One region of the Pseudomonas sp. S2_E02 genome, then DNA from elsewhere that is predicted to be linked to it. Evidence: riboswitches for the same ligand, from Rfam matches in the RefSeq annotation. Region 1 holds a riboswitch; the other holds the start of a gene.
The links. Region 1 has a riboswitch for cobalamin ahead of AB4O01_RS03575 (TonB-dependent receptor plug domain-containing protein). Riboswitches for the same ligand answer to the same signal wherever they lie in the genome.
Positions count from the first base shown of each region.

Region 2: another riboswitch for cobalamin. It lies ahead of cobW (cobalamin biosynthesis protein CobW); the one in region 1 lies ahead of AB4O01_RS03575 (TonB-dependent receptor plug domain-containing protein).

Region 1 covers NZ_CP162761.1:797,700-805,039, forward strand. Annotated here, with positions in the region: gene AB4O01_RS03550 (GNAT family N-acetyltransferase) at 1-172, opposite strand, end outside; gene AB4O01_RS03555 (NAD(P)/FAD-dependent oxidoreductase) at 237-1,298, opposite strand; gene AB4O01_RS03560 (PLD nuclease N-terminal domain-containing protein) at 1,482-1,685, opposite strand; gene AB4O01_RS03565 (ABC transporter substrate-binding protein) at 1,736-2,656, opposite strand; gene AB4O01_RS03570 ((2Fe-2S) ferredoxin domain-containing protein) at 2,653-3,012, opposite strand; gene AB4O01_RS03575 (TonB-dependent receptor plug domain-containing protein) at 3,012-4,949, opposite strand; cobalamin riboswitch at 5,042-5,247, opposite strand; gene AB4O01_RS03580 (LysR family transcriptional regulator) at 5,293-6,186, opposite strand; gene AB4O01_RS03585 (zinc-binding alcohol dehydrogenase family protein) at 6,297-7,304, shown strand.
Region 2 covers NZ_CP162761.1:1,637,036-1,644,375, forward strand. Annotated here, with positions in the region: gene cobN (cobaltochelatase subunit CobN) at 1-3,052, opposite strand, end outside; gene cobW (cobalamin biosynthesis protein CobW) at 3,056-4,129, opposite strand; cobalamin riboswitch at 4,229-4,440, opposite strand; gene AB4O01_RS07400 (2OG-Fe dioxygenase family protein) at 4,791-5,543, shown strand; gene AB4O01_RS07405 (hypothetical protein) at 5,543-6,823, shown strand; gene AB4O01_RS07410 (ATP-grasp domain-containing protein) at 6,820-7,340, shown strand, end outside.

The sequences.
Region 1 (7,340 bases):
GCTTTTCGAATACCCCGGTCCAGTGCGGCAAATCGCGGGCAAAATCTTCGGTGGCGGCGGCGTAGATATCGGGGCGAGCGGCGTGGTGTACCGAGTTGAGCAGTTGGCCCAATTCGCTCATTACCGGCGCATCGTCAGCAGTGGCAATGCGATAGTTGATGACTTCTTCCATGATAAAAATCTCTTTGTTGTAGATATTGCCGCAGGTTCTCAGCGGGTAAGAGCAGCGTTGTTTGTCACTTTGCCGCAATTCTGAAAAAACGCTCTGGGCGGCACGGTGCAAGGGCAGCAGATGACTGGTGATCCATCAGCTCTTCACTGACGAGGCGCCCGACGATTGCCGCCAGCGTCACACCGGGATGCATCGCGCAAACGTAAACTCCACCGACCCCAGGCAAGTAACCGACAACGGGGAGGCCATCAGCGGGCATGGGCCGAAGCCCGACGGCGACGGTTTGCGGCGCAATGGAAACCACACCGTGAAGTTCACTCTGTATGGCTTCGGCGGTTTGCCGGGCGATGTCAGTCGGCGAGTTGCCCGGCGCCTCTCCCAGATAATCTTCAGCGGCCAGCAACGTGCCGTCGGCGCTTTGCCGAATTTCCATGACAGGGCTGGAAATGATGCCTTTAACGAGGCCCGGTTGGGTCTGGTAGCGGATGAAAATGGCGGGCGAGGCGTCGATGGGCAGGGAGACGTTGAGCATCTGTGTTAACTGTCGGGTGCCAGTCCCCGCAGCAAGCACAACAAGGTCAGCATCAAACGTGCCCGCTGTGGTTTCAACGCCGGTGACATCTGCGTTGCAGGTTTTGAAAGCGGTCACTCGGGTTTGCGTGAGCAATTGCGCCCCCAGCGCCTGGGCGCCGGCAATCAAGGCGTGGGTGGCCTGCACGGCGTCGAGTGCGCCTTCTTCAGCAAGAAATAACGCGCAGGATGGGGGATTTTTCAGGTTGGGCTCGCGGGCAAGCACTTCGGCAGACGATAACAATGTCGCCGACGCCGGATACTCTGCTGATTCGCTGTACGACAGCGCTCCGGTCCAGCGAATCTGCAAATCCGGCAGCTCGGTTTCGAGTCGCTGGTAGGCTTCTATGGCCATACCGCGCAATTGCGCAATCGGCTCAGCGCCGGCGTGCGTGGCAGCGATCCAGGCGAAAGAGCTTGCCGTCACGCCACTCGCGATCTCGCCGGCCTCGATCAACGTGACCTGCGCACCTCTGCCAGACAGGTGATACGCAAGCGAGGCGCCGACGATGCCCGCACCCACCACCACAATTCGTCGATGTGTTGCCTGGTTCATTTCAACATTCCCTGTTGTCGATCGGCTGATCCTGCAGCAGGGAGACGCAGCGAGCAACCAGAAAAAAGCCCGGCCAAAAGCCGGGCTCGTACGCTGGCAACGGGTTAAGCAAGCATATCTCCGGCGGGCATTAGGCCTGCCGGTCCGTGACGGATGCTCAGTCGCTATGGATCAAGGATCAGGTTACGACGCCGAATGCTGACTGACATGCTTGGGCCCCGCCAGCGCCCAGGCAATCAACCCGAACAACGGCACAAACACGATCAGCACAATCCACACACCCTTATTGCTCGCTTTCCCCTCGCTCTTGCGCACCCGATTGATGGCCCAGAGTTCGATTAGCAGAAGAACTGCCGCCAGTACGATCCACACGGTTTCGATTTGCATTGGCTACCTCCTGATGGTCTGTTCGTTAGGTGGCGTAGGGTGCGGCGGGTTCATTTATTTTTATTCAGGGCATTGAGCAGGCGAGCGAGCTCCAGCGCCACCCGACCGCTGTTGAAGGTCGGTAGCAGGTGGGTGAACGGGATGTCGATGATGCGGTTCTCGCGCACCGCGCGCAGTTGCGAGAGGACCGGGTCGTGGGCCAACAGGTAGCGTTTGCGGCGGGCGGGCGACCATTCGGCGTCGGCCAGCAGGATCACGTCCGGGTCGCTGGCCAGCAGGGTTTCGCTGTTCACGGTCACTCGATAGAGGTTGATGTCGGCAAACACATTGCGCGCACCGGCAGCGGCCAACAGCTGGGTGACAAAGCCACGTCGACCTTCGCTGTCGAGACCTTTGACTTCGCTGTCGAGATAGAACACGGACAACGGTTTACCTACACCGGCCAAGGCTCGGGCGCTGGCAATGTCCTTTTCCATGGAGTCGATCAATGCTTGGGCTTTTTGCTGCTGGTGCAGCAGCTTGCCCAAGGTCAGCAAGTCATTGCGCACATGCGCGAAATAATCCAGCGAGTGCCCGTTGCAGGCGGATTCCAGCAGATACGTACCCACGCCATTGCGCGCAAGCCCCGAGCGCGAGGTCACCCCGTCGCCGAACGCCGTGGCAAAACCGCCGATCACCAGATCCGGCTTCGCAGCGTAAAGCACTTCGCTGGCCGGGTACTGCCGCGCGATTACCGGTACGCCGAAATACTCGGCTTGGCGCTGACCGGCACCGGTGTCATCCAGATACGCCACGCCGACCAGCGCTGGCCCGGCACCCAGTGCGAGGACGAGATCGGCCGCATGCTGATTGAGCGCGACGATGCGCGAAGATTGATCGGCGCTCCATTCTTCGCCGCAATTGCGGTAGCTGTCGGCGAGTACAGGCATTGAGCAGAGCAGGGCGCCAAGTACGTACAGAATCGATCTCATGTCTGCACCTTGATCAGCAAATCCGCAACCACTTCACCGCCCACCAGATGCCCCTCGACCAGCCGCTGCACATCTTCATGGCTGCGCACGCCATACCAGCAGCGCTCCGGATACACCGTTACAATCGGCCCCAGATTGCACGGAAACTGGCAGTGCGTACGCGTCAGCAAGACGCCATCCGGCGTCTCGATGCGATCGTGCGCGAGCAAATGCCGGCGCAGGGTTTTCCATAATTGCAAGGCGCCGCGCTGGGTGCAACGCGGGCCGGTGCAGAGGAATACATGGCGCGCATGCTCGGGCACATTTGACCAGTCCGGGTGCGTGTCGACGCCGTCGACGGTTTTGATTTCACTCATCAGAAGCGGTACGTGTAGCGCACTTCGGAGGTGAACGGCCGGCCGAGGTTGTCGACGTTGCTCGAACGGCTGGTGACGTAATCGCGGTCGAACAGGTTTTCCACCAGCAGGCTCACTCGGTGCTGATGAGCGTTGTCGAGGTAGCGATAAGCGTCGGCGTCGACCACGGAATAGTTACCGTACTCGACTTGCTTCGAGCTTTTGATGTCGCGGATATAGCGGATCGCACCGCCGGCACCCCACAGGCGATTTTCCGATTCATAACCCACGTGTGAACGGGCGAAGAAGCTCGGGATATCGTTGAGGGTTACACCGCTGCGCGATTCGGTGAGGTTGCGGGTCATGTCCGCTTGCAGGCTCCACTGATCGTTGAGCGCGAGTTTGGCGTCGGCCTCGAAACCGCGCATACGCACCTGGCCTTCACCGTTGACCCATTGAATGTCGTCGAGGGTGATCAAGTCGTCGATCTTGCGTTTGAACAGGGTCACGCTGGCGCTGAATTCGCGGTCGAGCAGAAAGCCTTTGTAGTCGACACCCAGCTCCGCATTGCGGCTTTTTTCCGGCTTCAGGTTGCGATTGCCGATCTCGTCGCCCGGTTCATTGACGAACAATTGCTCGGCGTTTGGCAGTTTGTAGGCGCTGCCGTACTGGCCGCGCACCGACCAATTGTCATTGAGGTCATACAGCGAAGTGAGCATGCCGACGGTGGCACTGTCGCCGCCGCTCATGGCCTCGTGACGCACACCGATGCTCGGGTGCCAGTCGGGCAGGGCGTCGATCTGCGGGCGCAGTTGCGTGTAGAAAGCGTGGGCTTCGGCCTTGTCGTTATCGATGATCAGCACATCGTCCTGGCCCTTGAACCACTGGTTGTCGGTGCCAAACACCAGCACATGGCCGCCGGGCAATTCAGCCTTGCCTTCGGCCTGCACACCCCAATCGGTGAAGCCCCAATAGTCGTTGTGATTGATTACTTTGGTGCCGCCGCCCTCCACGTTGTTGACGCGGGTATAACGCGTGTCCCAGTCGTTGATATGGCCTTTGACGAAGTAGCTCAGGCGCTCATTGACGGTCTGCTCGAAGGTCGCCGTGGCGATCTGCTGCACGCGGTCGTTAGTGGTCTTGTGGTTGTCGACCGGGCGGGCGAAATCGAGGTTGGCGTCGGCGTATTGGTAAAACAGCTCCAGCCGCGAATCATCGCCGAATGACTGAATCGCCTTGCCGCCGAACGTGGTGACTTCGTAGGCGCGATCCTTGCCGGAATCGTTTTTCATGTCGCGGTTGCGATAGGGCTGGTAACCGTCGGAGACGTTATGGCTGACGTACGCCAGCAAACCGAGGTCGCCGAAACCGTTAGTGAAGATATTCTCGACGCGGGCGTCTTCGGTGGTGCCGCCAAAGCTGTCGACGCCCAGATTCACCTCGCCGGCGGCTTTGCGCGATTGCGGGCTGCGGGTGACGATGTTGATCACGCCGGACACGGCCTGGGTGCCGAACAACAGGCTCTGCCCACCCTTGAGCACTTCGATGCGTTCGATGGCGTTGGCCGGCAGAGTGTCCAGATAGAGGCCGCCGTACAGGCGATTGTTCAGGCGCACGCCGTCGAGCAGGATCAGCGTGTCGTCGTTGCGCCCGCCGAGCAGCGAATACGTGCCGTAGTCGAAAGGGCCGTTTTTCGGCGCCACATACAAGCCTGGAATGAACATCTGCATCACGCGGCTGACATCGGCGCTGGGGCCGGCGCGTTCGATCTGCTCGCGGCTGACGATTTCGACCTTGCTGCCGAATCTGGCCATCTCGGCGACGGTGGTGGATTCCACTGACGGTGCAGTAACGATTTGTTGATTGAGTTCCAGCGGCGCGTCGTCGGCCAGTAGCAGCGGGCTGAACAGGCAGCCAAGGAACAGGGTTGGAGCAGAAGTGTTGAAAGGTCGAATCATTGTCTTCTCGAAAAGGATCTTCGCAGAAGAGCATGCAAGAGAAGGCATCGCGCACAGCCAATACCGGCCCATGCCCGCCCACCGCAGGATTTTGCCAAACGAAATTCCAGGCCGGTCTCCGGGCTCGCGCGTATAGAGGTTTTCACCTTCCCATGGCCGTCTGGCCACAGTGGTGTATTGAAAACATCACGCGCATACCGTTGCGGGGGCAGCACCGGACTTGTTCGAAAAGAACGTACCGGTTTCCCGTTTCACCCCATGCACGGCGGCATGGGACACCTGAAACTGGCCGGCATCTGAACATTCGAGGAGCGTCTCGTCAATGCGGCAACCACCAGGGGAGCTATTGGATACGTTCCAGAGCGACAAACTGGCCACTCAACCACGCATAAAGCTGAGACACCGCCGGGGTGATCTGCTTGCGATGCGGGCACACCAGACTCAACGGTGAGGCATTGCCGGGAAAATCCTTCAGTAGCACGACCAGTCGCCCTGCGATCACGTCTGCACTGACGTCCAGCCAGGATTTGTTGGCGATGCCTTCGCCGCTCAACGCCCAGCGGCGCACGATGTCGGCGTCGTCGCTGAACATCGGTCCCGAGACCTGGATCGTTTCACTGCCCAGACTCCACTTGTCGTAGATCCGGCCGCCTTGCTGGTAGAGCAGGCAAGCGTGGTTGTGCAGATCATCCGGCGTTTGCGGGTATCCGTGGCGCTCCACGTATTCCGGTGCGGCGACCAGCACCCGCCGGTTCCACGGTGCCAGCGGCAGCGCCACGTAGTTGGCATCTTCATTCGAGCCGTATCGAATCGCCACGTCTACCGGGTCACGAAACAAGTCGGCCATCTGGTCCGACAGGGAAAAGCGCAAGGTCAGTTCCGGGTGCTGGCGGCGAAACAGTGTGAGCCACGGCAGCAAAATGTTGCGCCCCAGATCGGACGGCGCCGTCACTTGCAACACGCCGCGCAACGTGGCGTTTTCACCGCGCAGGTTTTCCTTGCCTTGCTTGAGCGCCTCCAGCACCGAGTGGGCAGTGGGCAAGTATTGCTCGCCCTCGGCGGTTAATCGCAGGCTGCGGGTGGTGCGCGCAAACAGGCGCACGTCCAGCTCACGCTCCAGACGCTTGATCGCCGCGGCAACCTGACCGGGCAATAAATCCGCCTCATGGGCGGCAGCTGTGAAGCTGCCCAGCGCGGCGCTGCGGGTGAACAAACCAAGATCATCGATGCGGATCATTTTCACTCCTGAAGTGAAAGTGTTGGCGCATTCTGCTGGTTTTTCTTTGTGCTTGGGAAGTCGAAGATGGCGGCAAGCGAGCACATCAGCTCTTCAGACAGCGAGTTTCCATGAAAGCCATCACCTTCACCCAACACGCTTTGCCCATTGAAGATCCGCAATCGTTGCAGGACATCGACCTTCCGGTGCCAACTCCCGGCCCCCGGGATTTGCTCGTAGAAGTTCGTGCGGTGTCGGTCAATCCGGTCGATACCAAAGTACGCGCCGGCACTTTCACCAAAGAACCGAAAATCCTCGGCTGGGATGCCGCCGGCATCGTCCGCGAGGTCGGGACTGAAGTGACGCTGTTTCAGCCTGGCGACGAAGTGTTCTACGCAGGCTCCCTTGCCCGCACCGGCAGTTATAGCGAATTTCACCTGGTGGACGAGCGAATCGTCGGGCACAAACCGCGTTCGTTAAGTGCTGCGGATGCCGCGGCATTGCCGTTGACCTCGATCACCGCCTGGGAGCTGTTGTTTGACCGTCTCGGTGTCACCGAAGGTTCAGGGCAGGGCAAGTGCCTGTTGATCACGGGGGCAGCGGGCGGCGTCGGTTCGATGCTGGTGCAATTGGCCCGACAGTTGACGCGGCTGACCGTCATCGGCACCGCCTCACGGCAGGAAACGGCTGACTGGGTCCGGCAATTGGGCGCGCATCACGTCATCGATCACAGTCAGCCGCTGCTCGCACAGTTGCAGGCACTGGGCATCGACGAGGTCAGCCATGTCGCCAGCCTGACCCATACCGAGGAGCATTTTGCGCAGCTGATTGAAGTGCTCCAACCACAAGGGCGTCTGGGCGTGATCGACGATCCTGAAAGCCTCGACGTGATGCCGCTCAAGCGCAAGTCGCTCTCGCTGCACTGGGAGCTGATGTTCACCCGTTCGCTGTACGAAACCCCGGACATGATTGAGCAGCATCACCTGCTCAATCGCGTCAGCGATCTGATTGACCAGGGCATTTTGAAAACGACCGTCGGTGAACATTTTGGCGCGATCAACGCGGCAAACATGCGCCGTGCCCATGCCTTGGTCGAGAGCGGCAAGGCCCGAGGCAAACTGGTACTCGAAGGTTTCTGATTTCACTCATTCAGACGGGCCGGCACGCGGGCCGGT
Region 2 (7,340 bases), 840 kb from region 1:
GGTCGTCCGGCTCGTCCAGCGCTGCCACTGCTTGCACGGCGGCGTCGAACAGGCGAATCAGGTTGGCGAAGGCATCCCGAAAAAACCCGGAAACTCGCAGCGTGACATCGACGCGCGGACGATCAAGCAGGCTCAGCGGCAGAATCTCGAAATCATCAACGCGCTGACTGCCAGTGGCCCACACCGGACGCACGCCCATCAGTGCCATGGCCTGGGCGATGTCGTCGCCACCAGTGCGCATGGTCGCGGTGCCCCACACGGATAATCCGAGCTGGCGCAGGTGATCGCCGTGGTCTTGCAGGTGCCGTTCCAGAACCAACGTCGCCGACTGGAAACCGATGCGCCACGCGGTGGTGGTCGGCAGGTTGCGCACGTCGACCGAGTAGAAGTTGCGGCCGGTGGGCAGCACGTCAAGGCGACCACGGCTGGGTGCACCGCTGGGGCCCGCGGGGACGAAGCGACCGCTGAGGGCGTCGAGCAGGCCGCGCATTTCAGCGGGGCCGCAGGCATCGAGGCGTGGGGCGACGACTTCGCGCAGCGACTGGATAATCGCATTCACATCAGACCACCCCGGACCTTGTGGGAGCGAGCTTGCTCGCGAAAGCGGTGTGTCAGTGAATGAAGTGTTGGCTGACACGACGCCTTCGCGAGCAAGCTCGCTCCCACATGGATCGTGCAGGGCTTGGGAAATCAGCTGTGTGGCAAACAGTTCGAGGCGTTCGCGGGTATCGCCGGCGGTGCGCCAGACTTCGTCGCCGATTGATCGCAATTGATCGGGGCGCGGACCAGACCAAGGGTCGGCCAGCGCGCAATCGAGCGGATCGAAACCGAGTTCGAATGCTTTGGCCAGTGCCCGCAATAAACTCGACTGCGCGCCTTTGCCATCGCCACGCGGTATACGCAGCAAAGCCAACAACGTATCAATGCGCAAACGCCCGCTCGGCGATTCACCAAAAATGTGCAAACCATCGCGAATCTGCGATTCCTTCAAATCACACAAATACGTATCCAGGCGCGGCAACCAGATCGCCGCGTCGGCATCACTGTCCAGCGCGGCATCGAGTTGCAGTTCGCGGTCGATCTGCGTCTCGCGGACCAATAGCAGAATGTCGCGCTGCAGTTCACGGGCGCGGCGCGGATCAAGCAGCTGCGCTTCGTAATACTCGTCGGCCAGCAGCTCCAGATTGCGCAACGGGCCGTAGGTTTCGGCACGGGTCAGCGGCGGCATCAGGTGATCGATAATCACCGCTTGCGTGCGCCGTTTGGCCTGCGCGCCCTCCCCCGGATCGTTGACGATAAACGGATAGATATTTGGCAGCGGACCGAGCAACGCATCCGGCCAGCAGTTCTCCGAAAGACCGACGCCTTTGCCCGGCAGCCATTCGAGGTTGCCGTGTTTGCCAACGTGAATCACGCCGTGGGCGCCGTAGGTGTTGCGCAACCAGAAATAGAACGCCAGATAAGCGTGCGGCGGCACCAGATCGGGGTCGTGATAGACCGCGCTCGGGTCGACCTGATAACCGCGCGCCGGCTGAATACCGACGAAGGTCAGGCCGAAGCGCAGACCGGCGATCATCATCCTCCCGTCGCGGCACATCGGGTCGTTTTGCGGCGTGCCCCAGCGTTCGATCACAGCGCTGCGATTGGCCTCGGGCAGCGCGTTGAACATCGTCAGATAAGCGTCCATCGCCAGGCTTTGCTGGCACGGACGCAGATCAATGGTGTCGAGATCGTTGCTGACGCCGCCGAGCAATTGCTCGATCAACTCGGTGCCGCTATTCGGCAGTTCAGCGGTGAGCGGATATCCCTCAGCCTGCAATGCACGCAGGATGTTCAGCGCCGCCGCCGGCGTGTCGAGACCGACACCGTTGCCGATGCGGCCATCACGGGTCGGATAGTTGGCGAGGATCAATGCGATGCGTTTTTCGCCATTTGGTACTTGCGCCAGATCAATCCAGCGCCGCGCCAGTTCAGCGACGAAATACATGCGCTCAGGTTGCGCGCGGTAGCAGACGACATCGGACTGACTGCGCTCACTGCGCCAGGCCAGATCCTTGAAACTGATCGGTCGGCTGATGATGCGCCCGTCGAGTTCCGGCAAGGCAATGTGCATGGCCAGATCCCGTGGCCCCAGGCCTTGCTCGCTGTCGCGCCAGCCGGGCTCGTTGTCCTGCGCGCAGATTGCCTGGATCACCGGGATATTGCGGCGAAACGGTCGCAGATGCGGCGCTTCCGGGCTGGATTGAGCGAACCCGGTGGTGTTGAGAATCACCCCGGCCTCAACCTCGTCCAGCCAGTCCTCGACCACCGTCAGGCAGCCGGGTTCTTTCAGACTGGCCACCGCGATCGGCAGCGGATTCAGCCCCGCCGCTTGCAAGCGCTGGCAGAACACATCGATGAACGCGGTGTTCGCCGCTTGTAGATGCGAGCGGTAAAACAACACCGCCGCGACCGGATGTGCAGGCAGCCAATCGGCTTGCCAGTCACTCAGTGCGGCGCTGGTTTTATTCGGGTGGTAAATCGCCGTGCGCGGCAGCGCCTGCGGTTCTTCCCAGACGTAATCGCGAGCCAGCCAACGGTTGGCGAGGCAGCGGAAAAAGTCCAGCGCATTGCCCAGTCCGCCCTGGCGCAGGAATTGCCAGAGGCGATCACGATCCACAGCGTTGACGGTGCTCAGGTCGCTGAGTTCCGGGTCAGGACGGTCATCGCCCGGCACCAGAATCACCTGCACACCGCGCTCGGACAGTTCAATCAGACGCTCGACGCCGTAGCGCCAATAGGCGATGCCGCCGTGCAGCGAGATCAGGATCACCTTGGCGTGGCGCAGCACTTCATCGACGTACAAATCGACCGAAGCGTGATTCTGCACCTGCATCGGGTTGGCCAGACGCAGGCTCGGGTAATCTTCCGGCAACTGCTGCGCGGCTTCGGCGAGCAGCGCCAGACTGGAGTCGCCGCTGCACAGGATCACCAGCTCGGCGGGGGTTTGGCCAAGGTCGGCAATGTTGTCATCCGAGACGAAACCGCCGGGCTGAGTCCTGAGCAGGTGCATGGCTTAAACGCTGAGCGCAGCGCGCAGTTGCGCTTCGAGTTGCGCGGCGTCGAGCTCCTGGCCGATCAACACCAGACGCGTGACGCGCGCTTCATCAGCGCCCCACTGACGGTCGAAATGCTTGTCGAAACGCGTACCCACGCCCTGGATCAGCAGACGCATTGGCTTGTTCGGGATGGCGGCGAAACCTTTGACGCGCAGGATGCCGTGCTTGACCACCAGTTGCGTCAGGGCGTCGAGCAGCAGGCTTTCGTCGGCTTGTGGCAGTTCGATGGAGATCGAATCGAAGGCGTCGTGATCGTGGTCATCGTGGTCGTCATCGCCTTCACCGTGGTGGTGATCATGATGGCTGTGGCGGCTGTCGATGTGCTCCTCGGAACCGGCGCCGAGGCCGATCAGCACGTCCAGCGGCAGACGGCCGTTGCTGGCTTCGATGATTTTCACTGCTGGCGGCAGCTCTTCGGCGACTTCAGCGCGGACACGAGCGAGATCTTCCGCGCTGGTCTGGTCGGCCTTGTTGAGGATCACCAGGTCGGCGCTGGCCAGTTGATCGGCGAACAGTTCGTGCAGTGGCGATTCGTGGTCGAGGTTCGGATCGAGTTTGCGCTGGGCATCAACCTGATCCGGGAACGCGGCGAAAGTGCCAGCAGCGACGGCCGGGCTGTCGACCACGGTGATCACCGCATCAACGGTGCAGGCGCTGCGGATTTCCGGCCACTGGAAGGCTTGTACCAGCGGTTTTGGCAGGGCCAGGCCCGAGGTTTCGATAAGGATATGGTCGAGATCGCCGCGACGGGCAACCAGTTCGCGCATCACCGGGAAGAACTCTTCCTGAACGGTGCAGCACAGGCAGCCGTTGGCCAGTTCGTAAACGCGACCGGTGGCTTCTTCTTCGGTGCAACCGATGGTGCATTGCTTGAGGATTTCACCGTCAATGCCCAACTCGCCAAACTCGTTGACGATCACCGCGATACGACGGCCCTGAGCGTTGTCGAGCATGTGCCGCAGCAGCGTGGTCTTGCCCGAGCCGAGGAAGCCGGTGACGATGGTGACGGGGAGTTTGGCCAGTGTTTTCATCGGTATGCCCTTTGGCAAGCGGCGGGCATACGGGACGAGAACCGGCAACGCGCGTGCGTGCCTGGAGAGTTCGCCACCGGATCACCCCGCCCGGTTGTAGTGAGAATCTGTGACGAGGCAGGTCTCCTGGCTGACGGTGTTCAGGCGCTGGGCCTGGCGTTGGCTGCGCCTTCCCGCGGGCTCATAAGTTGAGCTGGCAGTGGCGTGGCAGCGAACATCACCGTTCACAGTTGCGGGGGCAGCCGCGGCATTGACCGCGTTCCCTTCTTAGCTCCGGCACACGCCGGAGAACCTCGAATGCGCAAGGCTACGCATGCACGGCAGGCGGGTCAACGCCTGGATCATTGTGGTTATAAGGACAGCAACTTTTCCATCTAATGATTGCGAACACTTCTCACTTAATAAGTAGTTGTAAGTTATGTCTTACATGCCCTATCCGTTAAATTAAAAAACCACCACCGAGTTAAACCCTGAAATAGAGCGGCTGCGCGCATTTGATTACATATCTTTACAAAAACCAAATTGATAAATCAATACAAGATATGAACGATGAGTTCGCACAAGGACTATGAGTCTCTCAAGAAAGGATTTCTTGCATGGCTGATTATTATCAGTATTTGATCCTGCCTATTTCTTTCCTGCACCCATGGGTATCCACAACATGAGTGCCGGTAACGCGTTACGGCTATCAAGTGATGCCGGACTAAAGGAACTTTCCGAACTACTGCGCAATTGCCACTATGCGCACAGTGCCCACTATCCAGCATTGGATGTTGCGCTGCTGGGACGCGAAGCATGCAGGGCATTCAATGCGACCTGGGAGCATTTGCATACCGATGCGTATCTCAGCGCAGAGAACGGTCTTCGCGAACGACGTATCTGCAAGTTCCAGTATCGCCAACGGGAACGCCAGTGGACGGCGCTACAAGACTGCCACTTTTTTCAAGCCGAGACCGACAACCCGCTGTTGGGCGGGGTGCAGCGCACCTACACCCGCTGCGAGGCGACGTTCATTGACTCCCCGATTCTACAGACACTGCTGGCCGCCGACCTGGCACTGCTGGACATGGCGCTGGGCCCGCGCGACTGGCTCGTGACCTGCCATCAGTTCCGTATCCTCTGCGATCAAGGCAATGCTGGCCAGGCCACTCCTGAGGGCCGACATCGCGACGGGCACGATTTTGTCTTTCAACACCTGATTCAACGTCAGCATGTCATCGGTGGCGAAAGCCGGATATTTGATGAAGAAGGTGGCCAAGTATTCAGTGCAACTTTGACTGACTATCTGGAAACCGTCGTCTTGAATGACCGAATACTTCTGCATGAAGTTTCCCCACTGCAAACATCGAGCATTAATTCGGATCGCGGCAGTCGCGATATGTTGATTATCGACTTCGACCTGGCGGACTACTAATGAATCATTCGACTCATGCACTTTCAGTCAGTACCCCACTCGCGCATAGCTTCATCATTGAACAGTTTCAACAGGCGTGCGCACGAAGAACTTCCACACTATCGCTGACCGCCAATGAAAACATATTGTCCGAGACTGCACGCACGCTAGGACAGAATCGCCATTACGAGCGTTACTTGTTCAATGCACAGGCCATTGACGGTCAATGCTATGCCGCCGAATTCAATGGTATGCAGGTCGAACACTTCCCCGAAGTCGAAACATTAAAGGCTTTGGCGACCCAAGCCGTGCAGGCAATGTTCAACGCGCCGTTCGTCGAATACCGTGTGCTCTCCGGCGTGCACTGCACGCTGAGCGTGCTGGCCGCCCTGACCGAGCCGGGCGACTGCGTATTATCACTGGCGCCCGAAAGCGGCGGGCATTTCGCAACCGGGCCTCTGGTGCAGAAGATGGGCCGGCACAGCGTCTTTTTGAAACTGACGGCTGACGGACAAATTGATCTCGGGGACGTTGATCGGCAACTCCAGTCGTGCGGTCTACAACCGGCAGCCGTACTGCTCGATCATGGTCTGACCACACGGGTAATCGCCCTTAAACCACTGCGCGCGCTGCTGAACCGCCGGGGCTTTGAGCGGACACTGATCATCTACGATGCGTCGCACACTCTGGGCCTCATCGCCGGGAAGGCCTTTCCCAATCCGCTTGACGAGGGGGCGGATATTCTTCAAGGCAACACCCACAAATCCCTGGCAGGTCCGCACCGGGCACTGATCGTCTGCCGGCGTGCCGATCTGGCCCAGCGGATCGAGCAAACGCTCAGCGATGCGCTGGTGTCCTCGCCCAATCTGCCCGGTCTGCTGCAACTGTTCGTCAGCCTGCTGGAAACCCAGCGCTACGGCCAGGCCTACGCCCAACGCATGTGCGCCAATACTCGCCAGTTGCACGACGCACTCGCCGACCTGCCGGGCTGGACGCTGCACCCCTCCGACACGCACCTGCTGTTGCTCGAAGGCGAACGGGCCCGGCAAGCGGCGCAGCAGCTCAATGAACTGGGGATCCGGATCAACAATAAACAGATCAATGGCCGCGACTGCCTGCGCTTCGGCCTTCAGGAAATCACTCGTCTGGGCATCAGCAGCGAAGACCTGGATGCCTTGGCGCACATCATTCGCAATGTCTTGAGCGGTGGCGCCTACAGCGTGGACCGGATTCGTCTGGCTCACATTTGCCAACGCCTGAACCGGGTCCACTACAGCTTCGATCAGGAGGTTGACGAATGAGTGCTGCGGCCTGCCTGATCATCGGCAATATTCGTGACGGAGAATACGAGGGCCTGATTGCCGAGGGCATCACCCCTTTGCTGATTGCCGATAGTCGCAAAACCAGCAAGATCGCCGATGCGAAACAGATCTCTCCGGTGGCGCTGTACGACTTTTCCAGAGGGCTGACCGCGGATCTGATCCAGCTGACGCAGCAGTTGCTGGACGAGCATGGCTTCACCAGTGTCCTGAATTTCCGTGAAGGCTATGTCGCGATCACGGGGCGGCTGTGTGCGGCGCTGCCGGCGCTGGCCCACTTGCACCGTAACGTGGAAAACACGCTGGACAAGGTGCTGCAACGCCAATGCTTCCAACAGTCGCGCAACCTGGATCTGCACGTGGTCTCTCGCCAGGTTCGTATCGACGACCTGCTGGCGCGCCCGGGCGATCTGCCCTATCCGTTCATCCTGAAGCCAGCGAACCTTTACAGCAGCCTGTTCGTACGCTGCATCGACGATCAGCAGGATCTGCTCGACTA